4 regions of the Pseudoduganella sp. RAF19 genome follow, and region 1 is predicted to be linked to each of the others. Evidence: predicted binding sites of a transcription regulator. Region 1 holds the regulator's gene; each other region holds the start of a gene.

Region 1 (3,792 bases):
ACCGCTTCCTCTAAATTTCTGTTCGAAACAGGATGACGGCGTCGCCGGCAATGGTGACGCTTTTCGGCGCGCCGCCGCTTACGGCCACGCGCACATACACGATGCCGTCGCGGCGCATGGCGTGGCCCTGATGTCCCTCGAAGTTCAGTTCGTGCTCACCGTGCGGCATCAGACTGTGCTTCACCAGGTAGGCGCCCAGCGGGCCGTTGGCGTTACCCGTGACCGGGTCCTCGGCAATGCCGATCGCCGGTGCGAACATGCGGCCATCCGTGCGCTGCGCGCCGCTGATCACAAACGGAAACCAGCCGTTGCAGCCAAGTTCAGCGCTTAACGCCGCCAGCGCTTGCATGTCGGGCTTGATGGCGTCCAGCGGATAGTTGTCGCGCAGCGGCACCATGACCTTTGAATGACCAGTCGACACCACCTGCACCGGCTGTCGGCCGGGCATCGGCGCCAGGGCTGCTGCGCCGACTTCCAGCCGCAGCGCGCGCGCAATCCTCTCGCGCCACGTATCGTCCAGCGGCGGACCAAAGCTGATTGCACCCTGCTCGATCTCGATCCGCCAATCGCCGCCATCGCGCACAGCAGTTACGCGTTGCAGTCCCGCGCCGGTGCGCTGGATAAGGCTGGGCTTCGCCGCCGATCCGGCCACGGCACTACGAACATGCGCCAGAGCGTAGTGCGCTGCGATGGTCGCATGCCCGCACACCGGCACCTCCACAGTCGGCGTAAAGAAGCGCACCCACACGTCGTGATCCGGCGCGGTTGGACGAAGCACGAACGCCGTCTCCGAATGTTTGAGTTCGCGCGCAATGTCCTGCATCTCCGCTTCGGACAGCCCATCCGCATCCAATACAACGCCAGCCGGGTTGCCGCGGAAGCGCGTACGAGTGAAAGAATCGATATGAAAGAGCTGGGGCATGACATCTCCTTATGCAAAGCCCCAGCATAATTGTGCTCATGACTAGCAACAATACTGATGATTATTGATACACTCTCTCGTAAATCGGGAGAATCATGAGCACTCTAGACGACTATGCGACATTCATCGCCATCCTGGACGGCGGTTCGCTGACGGAGGCCGCCAGGCGTACCGGCCGTTCGCTGCAAGCGGTAAGCCGCTCGCTGGCCGAACTGGAAGCGGAAATCGGTACACAGCTGATTCAGCGCACCACGCGCCGCCTGCAAGCCACGCCTGCCGGCGCAGCCTTCCTTGAGCGTATTCGGCGCGCGCTGGCCGACATCGAAGCGGCTCGCGAATCTGCCCGCCGCGACGGCGACAACCCGCGCGGCAAGCTGCGCGTGGCAGCGCCTGTGCTGTTCGGCGCGACATGGCTCACGCCAATGGCCGCCAGTTTCATGCAGCGCTGGCCTGAAATCGACGTGGAATTAGTGTTGAGCGAACGGCATGCCGACCTGGTCGCCGACAAGCTGGATCTGGCAATCCGCGTCGGTGAACTTCCGGATTCTTCATTAAAAGCGCGCAAGCTGGCGCAGCTACGCCGTGTGTTCTTTGCATCGACGGCGTGGATTCAGCAACACGGCCGTCCGCCACACCCGGACGAACTCGCCGCCCTGCCCTGCGTCCTGCGCAACACAGGCGCAGACCGCAAGCAATGGCCCGCCACGATCGGCGGCAAAATTCATCACATCAAGGTAAAAGGCCCATTCAGCGCGAACGATGCCGCCGCAGCCAACGAAGCTGTCGCCTGCGGACTCGGCGCCGGCATGGCGCCTTTCTGGCAAATACGGAAAATGCTGGACGAAGGCCGCGTCGAAATCATTCTGCGGGAATTTGAGCCGCCGCCAGTGCCGATTCACGCGCTATGGCCGAGCGGCCGCGCGCTCCCTGCACGTACACGGCTATTCGTCGACCACCTGGCCGTGCAATTTAGTGCAGTACGCTGGTAATCAGGCTGCCCGTGCCACCGGGATGACGTCGGCTGCCATACCGCTGGACAGCGCCTCAAGGCGTGGACGATCAAGAATCTGAAGATCGCGGTTATTCAGCGCGATCAGGCCATCGCCGCGCAAACGCGCCAGCTGACGGCTCACGCTTTCCACGGTCAAGCCAAGATAGCCCCCGATGTCCTCACGCGACATGCGCAGCTGGAAGGTGGTGGACGACAAACCGCGCTGCGCATAACGGCCGGAGAGATTCAAGAGGAAAAGCGCCATGCGCTGCTCGGCGCGCATATGGCTCAGGAACAGCATCACCGACTGCTCGCGTTGAATCTCGCGGCTCATCGTGCGATGGAACTGCTGCAGCAGCACTGGCACCTGCATGACCAGCTCCTGCAGCCGGGCGAATGGAATCTCGCAGACTTCACTGTCCTCCAGCGCCACTGCATCGACCGTATGCATGCCACCGCCGATGGCTTCCATTCCCAGCAAATCGCCGGCCATGTGAAAGCCGCCAATCTGCTGCTCGCCGCGCTGATTGACCTGCGAAGTCTTGAAATGACCGAAACGCACCGCAAACAGGCTGTTGAAAGGCTGGCCGGCGGCATACAGACGCTCATCGCGCGGCACACGGCGGCGTCGGGCAATGATCTGGTCCAGACGGGCCACATCATTGTCATTCAGGCCTTGTGGCAGGCAAAGCTTATTAAAACTGCACAGCGAGCACTTCGCGACGGTCTTCATTTTGCGGCTCCAGATAATCGGCACCGCCAGTATCGCCGCTGGCCGCCCGGAAGAATATCGGGCTCCCCATGCAGTTCATGTAGGGCTTCCCCTACAAACTCAAATCAGGCCGTGTTCCAGAGCGTAGCGCGTGAGCTCCGCATTGCTCGCCATACCCATTTTGTCAAGAATGCGGCTGCGATAAGTCGTCACCGTATTGGGGCTCAGGTGCAGCAGTTCGCCGATGCGCACCAGGGATTCACCTGCCGCGATCATCTTCAGCACCTCCAGCTCACGGTTGGACAGATTTTCGTGATCGCCGGTCGCACCGCCGCCGACCAGGCTTGCCAGCTTTTCCAGCAGCGCCGGACTCACGTGCTTGCCACCCGCCGCCGCCTTGCGCACCGCTTCAATCAAGGTGGACGTCGGCGCGTCCTTGGTCAGATAGCCCGACGCGCCGAGCTTCAGCGCGCGCACTGCGTAAATCTCTTCGGAGTAGGTACTCAAAATCAGCACCGCCATGCGCGGGTATTCATTGCGCAGGCATTTCAGCAGATCGAGTCCATTCTTGCCCGGCATTTTGATGTCGACCAGCGCCACATCAAACTTGCGCTCAGCCACGCGCTCCATGGCCTCCACCGCATTGCTTGCCTCGCCATCGACGCTGATGTCCGCAGCAGTACCGAGCATCAGGCGTACGCCGTTGCGTGCGATGGCGTGGTCGTCCACCAGCAGAACGCTGATCTTGTCAGTCATGGTGCGCCTCCAGCGGCAGACGCAATTGCAGCAGCGTGCCTTGTCCCGGCGTCCCGGTGATGGTCAGTTCGCCGCCAAAGCCGCGCGTCCTTTCATGCATACCCAAAATTCCCCACGATTCCTTATCCAGCAAGCGCGTCTTGTCGATGCCTTTGCCGTTGTCTTTCACCGTCAGCAGCACTGCGCCGCCATCACGCGCTGCGGACACGCGCACTTCCGTCGCTTGCGCATGGCGCACCACATTGGTCAGCGCTTCCTGCGCGATGCGGAACAGCATGGTGCTGCGCTCCGCATCGACGGCGAGATCCGACAGCTCCGGTGCGATATCGCATACGCAGCGCAAGCCTGTGCGCTGCTGCACTTGTTCCGCGTACCATTCCAGCGCCGCCCACACGCCCAGTTGATCGAGCA
Region 2 (3,792 bases), on a different contig from region 1:
TGCTTCTGGAAATTGGCGAACAGCGGGCCGTATTGCGCGTCGGCCTTTGCCAGTTCGTCCTTGTACTGCGCAGTGGATTTCCAGCCCAGCGTACCGGCGTAGCTGCCCAGGCCCGGATACAGCACCAGGTAGCCGATGGCGAACACGATGGTCAGACAGAACAGCCACATCCACCAGCGCGGCATCGGCGTATTCAGTTCGGTCAGGTCTTCGTCCCAGATATGGCCGGTGGTGCCGACATGGCCGTCCACCGATTTGAGCGCGCTGACCTTGTGCGTGGACTGGCTCCACAGCAGCACGGCGCAGCCCACGATGCCCAGGATAGTGAGCACGGCCACATAGATATTCCAGAAATCGCTGGTGAAATCAGCCATGGTCCTTCTCCTCGTCCGCGAAAGGCAGATTGGCGGCCTGGGCGAAGTCGGCCTGGTTGCGGCGCGCGCATGCCCACCACAAGATGCCAACGAAGGTCGCGAAGGATACGACCGTCATGACGCTGCTGGCGGTGCTGAAAATTGCTTCCATCTCAGTTCCTCGATTTGATCAGTGTGCCCAGGCCTTGCAGGTAGGCGATCAGGGCGTCTTCTTCTGTTTTGTTGGCCAGCTGCGCGGGAGCGGCGGCGATGTCCGCATCCGTGTAGGGATCGCCCAGGCGCTTCAGAGCCTTCATTTTCGGCACCACGTCTTCGGGAGCCAGCTTGGTCTGCGACAGCCACGGATAGGCCGGCATATTCGATTCCGGCACCACATCACGCGGATTGTTCAGGTGCGTCTTGTGCCATTCGTCGCTGTAGCGACCACCCACGCGCGCCAGGTCCGGGCCGGTGCGCTTGGAACCCCACTGGAACGGGCGGTCGTACACGAACTCGCCCGCTACCGAATAGTGGCCGTAACGTTCGGTCTCGGCGCGGAAGGGGCGGATCATCTGCGAGTGGCAGTTGTAGCAGCCTTCACGCACATAGATGTCGCGGCCCGTCAGGCGCAGCGCGGAGTAGGGCTTCAGGCCAGCCACCGGCTCGGTGGTCGATTTCTGGAAGAACAGCGGAATGATCTCCACCGCGCCGCCAACCGATACCACCAGCGTGACCAGCACGATCAGCAACCAGGGGTTCTTCTCAATCCATTCATGCGAAAACTTCATGCTCTTGCTCCTTTATGCCGCCAGGCTCATGTCAGGGATACGGGCCGTAGCGGTCTTGTTTCCGCGCAGGGTCATCCAGCTGTTGTAAGCCATGATGCACATGCCGGAGAGGTACAGCACGCCGCCCAGGAAACGCACCACGTAGTAGGGATAAGTGGCCTTCACGCCTTCCACGAAGGCATAGGTCAGGGTGCCGTCCGGATTCACTGCGCGCCACATCAGGCCTTGCATCACACCGGCAATCCACATTGCGGCGATGTACAGCACGATGCCGATGGTGGCGACCCAGAAGTGCACGTCGATCAGCTTCACGCTGTACATCCTGGTCTGTCCGGCAAGGCGCGGAATCAGGTAGTAGATCGAGCCCATGGTGATGAAGCCCACCCAGCCCAGCGCGCCGCCGTGCACGTGGGCGATGCCCCAGTCGGTGTAGTGCGACAGCGCGTTGATGGTTTTGATCGACATCATTGGCCCTTCGAAGGTGGCGATACCGTAGAAGGACAGCGAAACGATCATGAACTTCAGGATCGGGTCGGAGCGCAGCTTGTGCCATGCGCCGGACAGGGTCATGATGCCGTTGATCATGCCGCCCCAGCTCGGCGCCAGCAGGATCAGGGAGAACACCATGCCGAGCGACTGGGTCCAGTCAGGCAGCGCGGTGTAGTGCAGGTGGTGCGGGCCGGCCCACATGTAAGTGAAGATCAGCGCCCAGAAGTGCACGATCGACAGGCGGTACGAATACACAGGGCGTTCGGCCTGTTTCGGAATGAAGTAGTACACCATGCCCAGATAGCCTGCGGTCAGGATGAAGCCCACCGCATTGTGGCCATACCACCACTGGATCATCGCGTCCTGCACGCCGCTGTATATCGAGTAGGACTTGGTCAGCGTTGCCGGCATGCTCATGCCGTTCACCACGTGCAGGATGGTCACGGCGAGGATGTAGCCGCCGAAGAACCAGTTCGCAACGTAGATGTGCTTGACCTTGCGCTTGATGATGGTGCCGAAGAAGACCGTGGCGTAGGCCACCCACACCAGGGCGATCAGGATGGTGATCGGCCATTCCAGTTCAGCGTATTCCTTGCCGCGGGTGAGGCCCATCGGCAGCGTCACGACCGCGCTCAGGATCACCGCTTGCCAGCCCCAGAAGGTGAAGGCGGCCAGCTTGTCCGAGAACAGGCGCACCTGGCAGGTACGCTGCACGACGTAGTAGGACGTCGCAAACAGGCCGCTGATGCCGAAAGCGAAAATCACGGCATTGGTATGCAACGGACGCAGGCGGCCATAAGTCAGCCACGGTATGTCCAGATTGAGTTCGGGCCAGGCCAGCTGGGCGGCGATGATCACGCCAACCAGCATGCCGACGATGCCCCACACTACCGTTGCGATCGCGAACTGCTTCACGATCTTGTAGTTGTATTGATCCACTTTGAGGTTCCCCCGGAAGCACTTTGATGAGATATGTCAAAGGGTAGCGAGAGAGGCGGCCAATTTCCTTGACCTGGATCAAGATTGCCCAAGTGGGCTTGGATCAGGCATCGTCGTCTTGCAGAATGCGCAATGCAGGGCCGGACAGATCGTCGAACTGGCCGTCATCGGACGCGACGAAAAATAGCCACAGCGCGCCGAAGACCAGCAGCACGCTGAGGGGAATCAAAAGGTAGAGGGCTTCCATGATGTGCTCCTGCGCAGGCGTAGCGCATTGATGATGACGATGGCGGAGCTGACGGCCATGCCCACGCCGGATAGCCAGGGATTCAGCATTCCCAGGGCCGCTGCCGGGATTGCAATGATGTTGTAGAGCGTAGCCCAGGCGAGGTTTTGCCGGATCACGCGCATTGTCTTTGTTGCCATGTCCGCCGTTTGCGCGAGGAGGCCGATGTTCGAGTTAAGCAGCACGCAGTCGGCATGGGCTTGCGCCAGCGCGGCGCCGCTGCCCATGGCGAAGGAAACATCAGCCGCGCTCAACACTGCCGCGTCGTTGATGCCATCGCCGACCATGGCGACGACCGCACCTTTAGCTTGCAGCGCCTGCACAAATTCGAGCTTCTGCCCCGGCAGGTAGCCGCCGTGGCCTTGCAGCAGCCAAAGCTGCCGCGCGACCGCATCTGCCAGCGCGGGCTCGTCGCCACTTAGCAGAATGACCTTTTTGCCGCGCGCGCGGAAGGCATCGACCACGTCCTTCGCTTGCGGCCGCAGCGCATCAGCAATAATGAACCGCGCAAGCCAGCGCCCTTCAGCAGCCAGCCAGACGCTCGTGCCGCTCCCCGGTCCATCACCCGCCATGCTTGCCGCAACACTTGCGTCTTCGACGGACACGGCGCTGCCGCGCGCCGCCACGCTCCGCATCGCCGCGCCCGCGAGCCCGTCAGCGTCGGACAAGCCGGCAATAGCGGCTACGAAATTGCCGCTGCCGATGCGGTAGCGCCGTCCATCGACGATCGCCTCCAGCCCCTCGCCCGGCAGCTCGCGCAGCCCGCTGACTATCATGGCCGTGGAAGCCGAAGCCGAAGCCGAAGCCGAAGCCGACGCCGACGCCGACACCGTACCCCGTGCAGCCTCCGGCGCGGCGCGATGCGCGGCACTTTGGCCGGTCGCCGCCCTATTTGCGGCTGGCTGTGTCGCTGGTGGCACGCCGTTGCGGCGTGCGT
Region 3 (3,792 bases), on a different contig from region 1:
GGACTTCCCTCATTTTTGCTTACAAGTTAAGCAATTTCCGTTCCAAACGCCCCGACGCTTATGCTTTCTATTGAAAATCAAGGACTTGGGAGGCAATGGACCACACTGTCCAGCTCCTCCACCGCTAGCTGAGTCGGGAATGTAAGAATTCCCGACACCCATCATACCGCGAGTTACTTAGAAGAAGCTTTCCGGAATTACCAGGATGTCGCCTGGACGCATCGGAACGTTGGCAGAAATGTCGCCATCCTTGATCAGATCGTTCAGGCGTACGGTAAACTGCTGCTGTTTGCCGTCCACATTGCGGATGATCGAAGCCTTGTTACCTGCTGCGAACTCAGTAACACCGCCGACGGCAATCAGTACATCCATCAGAGACATATCGCTGCGATAAGGCAGCGACTGTGGCTTGGCTGCCTGGCCGATCACGCGGATCTGTTCGCCATACGTGCCAACGAAGCCGGTCACGATCACGGTGACCACCGGCTGCTGGATGTACTTCGACAGCGCTTTCTCGATATCGCGTGCCAACTGGGTGGACGTCTTGCCCGCCGCCTGCAGGTCTTCGACCAGCGGGGTGGTGATCTTGCCATCCGGACGTACCGGCACGGTGTTCGACACTTCCGGATTGCGCCACACGTTCACATTCACGCTATCGCCAGGACCGATCAGGTAGTCATCGGTTGGCGTTGGGCCTGCGTTGGCCGGCGCACCGGCGCGGTTGCTGGCACAGCCGCCGATGGCCAGGGCCGCCAGCAGCAGGGCGGAGCCCGCCAGGATTCGGATCAGTTTGTTTTGCAGAGTATTCACGACATTCTCCAGTTGTTTTGTTCCCGGCCTGGGCCTTTTTGCGTTACTGCACGGAAATTTTAATTAATTTTCTTTTTAGCATGCTTATTTTATACCACGGGGCTTTACGGCAACCCGATTATTTTTTGGGGGCAGCTTGCTGCAACAGTTCCTTCACGTAAGAGACGGGAATCGCGTAGCTGATGCCGCTGGGCGCGCTGATGGCGCTTTCCTTCAGGCCTTTCAGCAGGGTCATGTTGATGACGCCGACCACGTGGCCGTTCTCGGGATCGAACACCGGGCTGCCACTGTTGCCAGGGTAGGCCGTGCCGTCCAGCTGGTAGATCGAGAAGGGCTTGCCGCGCCGGATCTCGGCAATGGCGCGCGCCTGCAGGCTGCGTCCGCTGACCGTCGGCAGCACGATGGGCGTGACGGCCGACAGCATGGCGCGGTGCGTGACGGGGGTCAGGCCAAGCATCATGCCCAGCGGGTAGCCGGTAAAGGCGAGATCGCGTCCTTCTTCGAGGCGCTCGCTGCTCAGCTGCAGCGCGGGCAGCGGCGTACCGCTAAGGCGCAGGTGCAGCAGGTCGTGTTCCTTGTCGATGGCGGCAATGGTGGCGGGGCGGAATTGCAGGTTGTCGCCGGTGCCGGTCACGATGCCCAGGGTTTCCATGCCGTCCGTGTCCATCTCTTCAGGCAGGGCGTGGGCATTGGTGATCACACTCAGGCCGTCGCCGACGATGAAGCCGGTGGCGGTAAAAGCAATGGCCGGGCTGCGGGTGCGCAGCATGGTGCCGATGCCAACGACCGAGGGCTTGACGGCCGTGATCGTGCGCGACAGTTCTGCGCCGTTACTTGCAAAAGGCAAGGTGACGCAAGCAACCAACAGTAAGCGGCGAAAAAGGTTCATGAAATGGGTCCTTGTGGGTTTTTCCTGACATTTATAGTGCTTGCTGGAAATCAATTTAGATTACTTCGTGTCAGCGAGGCGCAACGGCAATAAATTAACTGCTACACCTAGGTATTTCTGCTGTATGATAGTGAGAAGATGTAATTTAAGCAATATTAGAAGCGGGTTCGGCGAGAGTTTCGCCGGCGCTTGCGTGAAGGGGTGGTGAAAGATGACTGAACTGTTGGCCCTGCTTTTAACGTTCCTAAAAGCAATCGGAAAATATCGCTGGTATGCAGTGATCATTACATGGGTTGTCGCGATCATCGGCTGGATCGTGGTCTATCAGTTACCCAATGACTACCAGGCTTCGGCCCGTGTGTACGTCGACACGCAAAGCATCCTGAAACCGCTGATGTCGGGCATGACCACCATGCCTAACGTCGACCAGCAAGTGATGTTCATGCGCCGCACCCTGATCAGCCGTCCGAACGTCGAGCGCGTGCTGCGCATGGTCGACCTGGACATCAAGGCGCGCACGGTCAAGGAACACGAGAAGCAGGTTGACGAGCTGATGTCCCAGATCAAAATGACGGGCACCGAGCGCGACGACATTTACACCATCTCTTACAACAACGCCAATCCGAAGCTGGGCAAGGATGTGGTGCAGTCCCTGCTGACCATCTTCGTGGAAGGCTCCTTCGGCGGCAAGAAGCAGGACTCCGAGAAAGCCGTGCAGTTCATCGACGACCAGATCAAGATGTATGAAGAACGTCTGGCGGCTGGCGAGAACTCGCTGAAAGAATTCAAGATCCGTAATCTCGGCGTACTGCCGCGCCAGGGTGGCGATTACAGCTCCAGCTTTACCGACCTGAGCGACAAGCTGAGCGCGGCCCAGCTGGAGCTGGCTGAAGCCGAGCAGGCGCGCAACGCCATCAAGCGCCAGATCTCCGGTGACGAAATGGCGCCGGTGACCGGCGCCGCGCCGGCCGAAGCGGCCAATCCGGAAATCGACGGCCGCATCGCTGCGCTGGAAAAGAACCTGGACCAGCTGCGCATGCAGTACACCGAAGAACATCCGGATATCGTCGCCGCCAAGCGCCTGATCCAGTCGCTGCAGCAGCGCAAGAAGGAAGAAGCGAAAAAGCTGGTCAAGTCGGCCGATCCTGGCGCCAGCTACAGCCCGATGCTGCAGCAAATGAATGTGGCGCTGTCGGTGGAAGAAGCGCGCGTCGCCAGCCTGAAAGCCCGCGTGGGCGAATACTCGATGCGCCTGGCCCGCCTGCGCTCGCAGAGCACCGCCGCGCCGGAAGTGGAAGCGCAGCTGGCCCAGCTGAACCGCGACTACGCGATCAACAAGGAAAACTACGAGAAGCTGGTGCAGCGCCGTGAATCGGCCAAGCTATCCGGCGACCTGAGCTCGGCCACCGACATGATGAGCTTCCGCGTGGTGGACCCGCCAACTGCGCCGGTGACGCCGATCGGCCCGAACCGCGTGCGCCTGTACTCCATCGTGTTTGTCGGTTCGCTGCTGGCCGGCCTGGGTACTGCGCTGCTGCTGAGCCAGATTCGTCCGACCTTCCTGAGCCAGAATGCGCTGCGTGAAGTGACCGGTGTAGCGATCCTGGGTAGTGTCGGCATGAACTGGACCGATCAGCAGAAGGTCATGCGCAAGCGCCGCCTGTATGCCTTTGGCGTGGCCGTGGCCGCCGTGTTTACCGCATATGGCGGTGTCCTGACCTTTACCTTGTTGCGCCAGGCCTGAGCGGCCGAAGGAGTTATCGTGAGCATTATCGAAAAAGCCGCTGGCCGTATCCCACATCCTCGCCCGGAAGACGCGCCGGCTGCCGCCGACGTCGCCGTCGCTGTGGCGCCTGCGACTGCCGTGGCCGAAGCACCGGCTGCGGCGCCCGCCGCGGCACCAGCACCGGCAGCAGCACCCGCACCGGCGCCTGCACCAGTGCAGGCAGCAGCGGCTGCGGCGGAGGACGCTGTTGCCGATGCCAACCGCCGCACCACGCGTTCGGTGGAACTGGATCTGGCGCGCATGCATGCAGCTGGCCTGGTGACGGCCGCCGGCGGCCGCACCAATATCGTGGAAGACTTCCGTATCA
Region 4 (3,792 bases), on a different contig from region 1:
AGGTTCTCGAGGTTATTGTTGAGATCTGCCATTTTTCTGCATCCATTGTTTGACGACTTCGGCCACGCGTTCCGGTTCTTTCTCGGCCAGTACCTTCAGGTGGTCGACCATCACATCGACTGCCGAGCCTGCCGGTGGCAGGTCGTAGTTTTCCAGCAGCGGCACCACCGGGCTGGCGCCGGCATGCATGGTTTCGCCTGGCGCAGCTTCTTCCGTGCCTTCCGGTGCTGCCAATGCCGCGGCCGCGCCTGGCGTGCCCTGCAGAGCCGCGGCGCCTGGCAGCGCTGGCTGGCCGGCTGCGGCGCCTGCCGGCGTCAGGGCCGATTCGATACGGGCTGTGTTGCGTGGCGCCGGCGGCGCGAAGCGGGCAGTCAGCAGACGCATCAGCGGACGCAGAAGCAGCAGATAGCCGAGGATCGCCGCTACAGCGTAGCTAAGCCAGCTCGAAAAATCGACGACGTTGTCGCGTTCCTGCCACCATGGCAGTTCAGCCTGTTTGGCCGGGAAATTCATGGCGCTCACGACCAGGGTGTCGCCGCGCTCGGCATTGATGCCCAGGCCATTGCGCAGTACCTTGTCGACATTGGCCAGTTCGGCAGCTTGCCAGCCGAGCTTCGGATTGAAGGCGGCGGCCTGCGCCAGCACCACGGCCACGCTCTGGCGCTCCAGGCGGCCGCGGGCGCGCTTGGTCTGGGTGATGCTGCGGTCATACGCGTACTGGCGGGTGGTGGCGTTCTTGCGCGCGGTGCCTTCCGGGGCATTGGCGTTAGCATCGGCGCCGGTTGCGCCGGCATTGGTGTTGGCGTTGGCTGGAGGAGGGCGGTTGGACAGCGTGCCCGGCACGCCCATGGCGATGCGGTTACGGTCCTGTTCTTCGCGCATCGCTTCGCTGGTCACTTTCGGATCGGCGCCATATTTCTCAACGGTTTCTTCGACCTTGTCGTTGTCGACAGCAGCGGTCACGCTGATCTTGAAATTGTCTTCGCCAACGATCGGACCCAGCAGGCCCTTGATGTTGGTGCGGATCTCGTCCTGGTAGCGCTTGGCGTTCTCGTTGGTGGTGGCGTTGGCATCAAAGCCATCGGCCAGGTCCACGTGCGAGGACAGCAGATTGCCGGCCTGGTCGACCAGGCTCACGCGCGCCGGGCTTAGCGAGGCGACGCTGCCTGCCACCATGTTGACGATGGCGGCAATGTGCTCAGGCGCCAGCGTGTGGCCAGGCTTGGTAGCGATAACTACGGAAGCGGAAGACTTTTCGCCATCAGACGATACGAAGGAAGTGGACTTGGCGATCGATAGATGCACGCGGGCATGCGCGATCGAGTCCAGGGTCATGATGGACTGCGCCAGTTCGCCTTCCAGGCCGCGGCGGAAACGCACGTCCTGCACGAATTGCGACACGCCCAGCGGGTCATTCTTGTCCATCAGCTCCAGGCCGGCCGGCAGCTGCGCGGTCACGCCTTTGGCGGCCAGCAGCATGCGCACCTTGCCCAGCTGGGACGAAGGCACCAGCACCTGGCCGGTCTCCGGATGCAGGCGGTAGGAAATGTGTTCGCCGTCGAGCACGGTCATCATGTCGGTCACGGCCACTTTTTCGCGGGCGCCGAACACGGGCTTGTAGTTGCTCTGGTCCTTCCACAGGAACATCAGGGTCAGTGCCGTCAGGCCGATGGCCAGCAGCACGATGGGATACAGATTCTTCATCACGGCCGGCGACACGGCCGGGACCGCGGTGGCGCCGGAACGCCAGCGCCCGAAGGCGGACTTGAGGGTGTTGATCACGTCAGAGACTTTCGTTCAGCTGGCTTAGAGCGGGAGCTTGATGAGCTCGTCGACCGCGCCCATCACTTTGTTACGAACCTGCATCAGCATCGAGAAGGAGAGGCTGGATTCCTGGCTGGCCAGCATGGCGCCTACCAGGTCGTCGCTGCGGCCGGCATCCACGTCAGCCATCTTCTGGCCGGCAGCCACGTCGGCTGCATTGACGCCGTCAACGGCGTCTTTCATGGATTGGGCGAAGGAAAATTGCTGCGCTGCGTTAGCGTTGCCAAAGTTCGCAGCAGGGGCAATTGCGCCGGCCTGTTGTGCCAGGTCGGAAGCGGCATTGGTCAGAGAGGCGAGGTCCGCTTTGATCAGACCGGTGAATTCAGTTGCCATCTGTTAGCTCCAATTTCGTGATGCACGTCAATATCATGACTTCAAGTTTGTTGCCTGCATTGCAGCGGGCCCGGGGCGGGTGAAGTGTTAAATTCACAGCAAACTTCCGGTTACTATGCTAATTGATAATTTCACAATGTTATTGCGAGGAAATTCATTGGCAGTAAAGTAAAAAGTGCTTATAAATCATGTAGTAAGCGCTTTTATCATGAAATATGCTGCACTCGCGAAATCCGAATTAGCTTACCCGCTAGCAACTTTCCTGTAAAGGCTTTTTGCGAAGACGTTGTATTGATCCGTGGCAATATGAAAGAAATTCGGTTATCCTACGACTCCAAGATCCTCCTGCATGGCGAGAGATTGCGATACGATGTAGTGCAGAAGGATAACCATCCAAATGACGATCACCAAGACCACAGTGCGACACGAAGTTCTTGACCCATCCTTGCTGGGCCGCCCGGTGCACCGTTTGCCTGTTTTTGCAGCGCAACTGCGGGAAGATTTGACCCAGGCCATGCGCCTGAACGTCAATCGCCGCTATTGGGGCAGTTTTCAGGTGGAAGAAGTGGGTTTCAGCCGCCTGGATGGCACTGAACCACGTACGCGCTGGCTGAATTTTGCTGCGCCGGCAGGCACCATTGCCTTCTCGTTGGAACGCAAGGTATTGCTGCGCGTGTTGAACTTCCGCTATGGCCGCAGTGCCAAAACGGCCGACAATGCCGTCGCTGTTGTCGACGAAAACACACGCGTTACAGCAACAGAAGAACGTCTTGCTGTGGCGCTCGGGCAACAGCTGGCCAGCACGCTGGCTGCCCGGATTGAAAGCAACCTGCCGGCCGCCGGCACGCGCGATGATGAGAATGACATCAAGCCTGCAGCCGGCAGCCATCCGCCGAGAGGCACCTGGGTCATCACTGTGACACTGGGCGATGGTGAAATGCAGGGCAAGTGCTGGTTTGCCCTCGATAAGAATCTGATGTCGGACGTGCTGCGCGGCCTGCTGCCCGAGCGCGACACGGGCCGGAAGAGTACGAAAAACCTGGGTCCGCTGGCGGCGCGGCTCCAGGTCGGCCTGAATGGCCGGCTGGTCAGCAAGGAAGTGACCTTGGGCATGCTGTTCGACCTGCGGGTCGGCGATGTCATTCCGATCAGCTTGCACAGAGCAGACGTATTGCTCGAAGATTCCCGCCTGTTTACAGCTGCGGTTACCGAGCACAAGGGCAAACTCTGCTTAACCTCTTTTGAAGATATCGAATGAATATGATGAATGTGAATCCCAACGGCACCAATGACGGGCTGATGGAGGACATGGCGGAAGAATTGATCATCGATAATCAGGTGAACAATGAGTTGCCCGACATGCCCGCCGCGCGCGCCCCGCGCCGCGATTTGCCGGCCATGATGCGCAAGATTCCGGTCCAGCTGACGCTGGAAGTGGGTTCGGCCCGCCTGTCGCTGGAAGAGCTGATGCAGATCGGTCCGGACAGCGTGGTCGAGCTGGACGTGCTGGCCGGCGAGCCACTGGTCATCAAGGTCAACGGTACCGCTATCGGCCGCGCCGAAGTGGTGGTGGCCGGCGAAAATTACGGCCTCAAGGTCATCGATCTGGACGGTTTGAACCTGGACATGATGGCG

What was found. The regulator FNR, encoded in region 1, switches genes on or off when oxygen is low (the NO sensors DNR and NnrR bind a similar motif). The targets are predictions, from matches to a motif close to TTGATNNNNATCAA.
Region 2: the regulator FNR is predicted to act here: its motif matches at 2,638-2,651, upstream of ccoN (cytochrome-c oxidase, cbb3-type subunit I).
Region 3: the regulator FNR is predicted to act here: its motif matches at 1,740-1,753, upstream of AB4Z19_RS26600 (XrtA system polysaccharide chain length determinant).
Region 4: the regulator FNR is predicted to act here: its motif matches at 2,449-2,462, upstream of AB4Z19_RS03810 (FliM/FliN family flagellar motor switch protein).

The regions. Positions count from the first base shown of each region.
Region 1 covers NZ_JBFREF010000002.1:311,801-315,592, reverse strand. Annotated here, with positions in the region: gene AB4Z19_RS06100 (cyanophycin metabolism-associated DUF1854 family protein) at 1-14, shown strand, start outside; gene AB4Z19_RS06095 (PhzF family isomerase) at 11-922, opposite strand; gene AB4Z19_RS06090 (LysR family transcriptional regulator) at 1,018-1,911, shown strand; gene fnr (fumarate/nitrate reduction transcriptional regulator Fnr) at 1,912-2,646, opposite strand; gene AB4Z19_RS06080 (response regulator) at 2,746-3,381, opposite strand; gene AB4Z19_RS06075 (PAS domain-containing sensor histidine kinase) at 3,374-3,792, opposite strand, start outside.
Region 2 covers NZ_JBFREF010000009.1:209,301-213,092, forward strand. Annotated here, with positions in the region: gene ccoP (cytochrome-c oxidase, cbb3-type subunit III) at 1-374, opposite strand, end outside; gene AB4Z19_RS23555 (cbb3-type cytochrome oxidase subunit 3) at 367-525, opposite strand; gene ccoO (cytochrome-c oxidase, cbb3-type subunit II) at 527-1,141, opposite strand; gene ccoN (cytochrome-c oxidase, cbb3-type subunit I) at 1,154-2,569, opposite strand; gene ccoS (cbb3-type cytochrome oxidase assembly protein CcoS) at 2,673-2,816, opposite strand; gene AB4Z19_RS23575 (heavy metal translocating P-type ATPase) at 2,795-3,792, opposite strand, start outside.
Region 3 covers NZ_JBFREF010000011.1:178,463-182,254, reverse strand. Annotated here, with positions in the region: gene AB4Z19_RS26610 (XrtA/PEP-CTERM system exopolysaccharide export protein) at 178-801, opposite strand; gene AB4Z19_RS26605 (S1 family peptidase) at 929-1,699, opposite strand; gene AB4Z19_RS26600 (XrtA system polysaccharide chain length determinant) at 1,911-3,443, shown strand; gene AB4Z19_RS26595 (XrtA-associated tyrosine autokinase) at 3,462-3,792, shown strand, end outside.
Region 4 covers NZ_JBFREF010000001.1:795,259-799,050, forward strand. Annotated here, with positions in the region: gene AB4Z19_RS03795 (flagellar motor switch protein FliG) at 1-32, opposite strand, end outside; gene fliF (flagellar basal-body MS-ring/collar protein FliF) at 13-1,782, opposite strand; gene AB4Z19_RS03805 (flagellar hook-basal body complex protein FliE) at 1,807-2,157, opposite strand; gene AB4Z19_RS03810 (FliM/FliN family flagellar motor switch protein) at 2,555-3,415, shown strand; gene AB4Z19_RS03815 (FliM/FliN family flagellar motor switch protein) at 3,421-3,792, shown strand, end outside.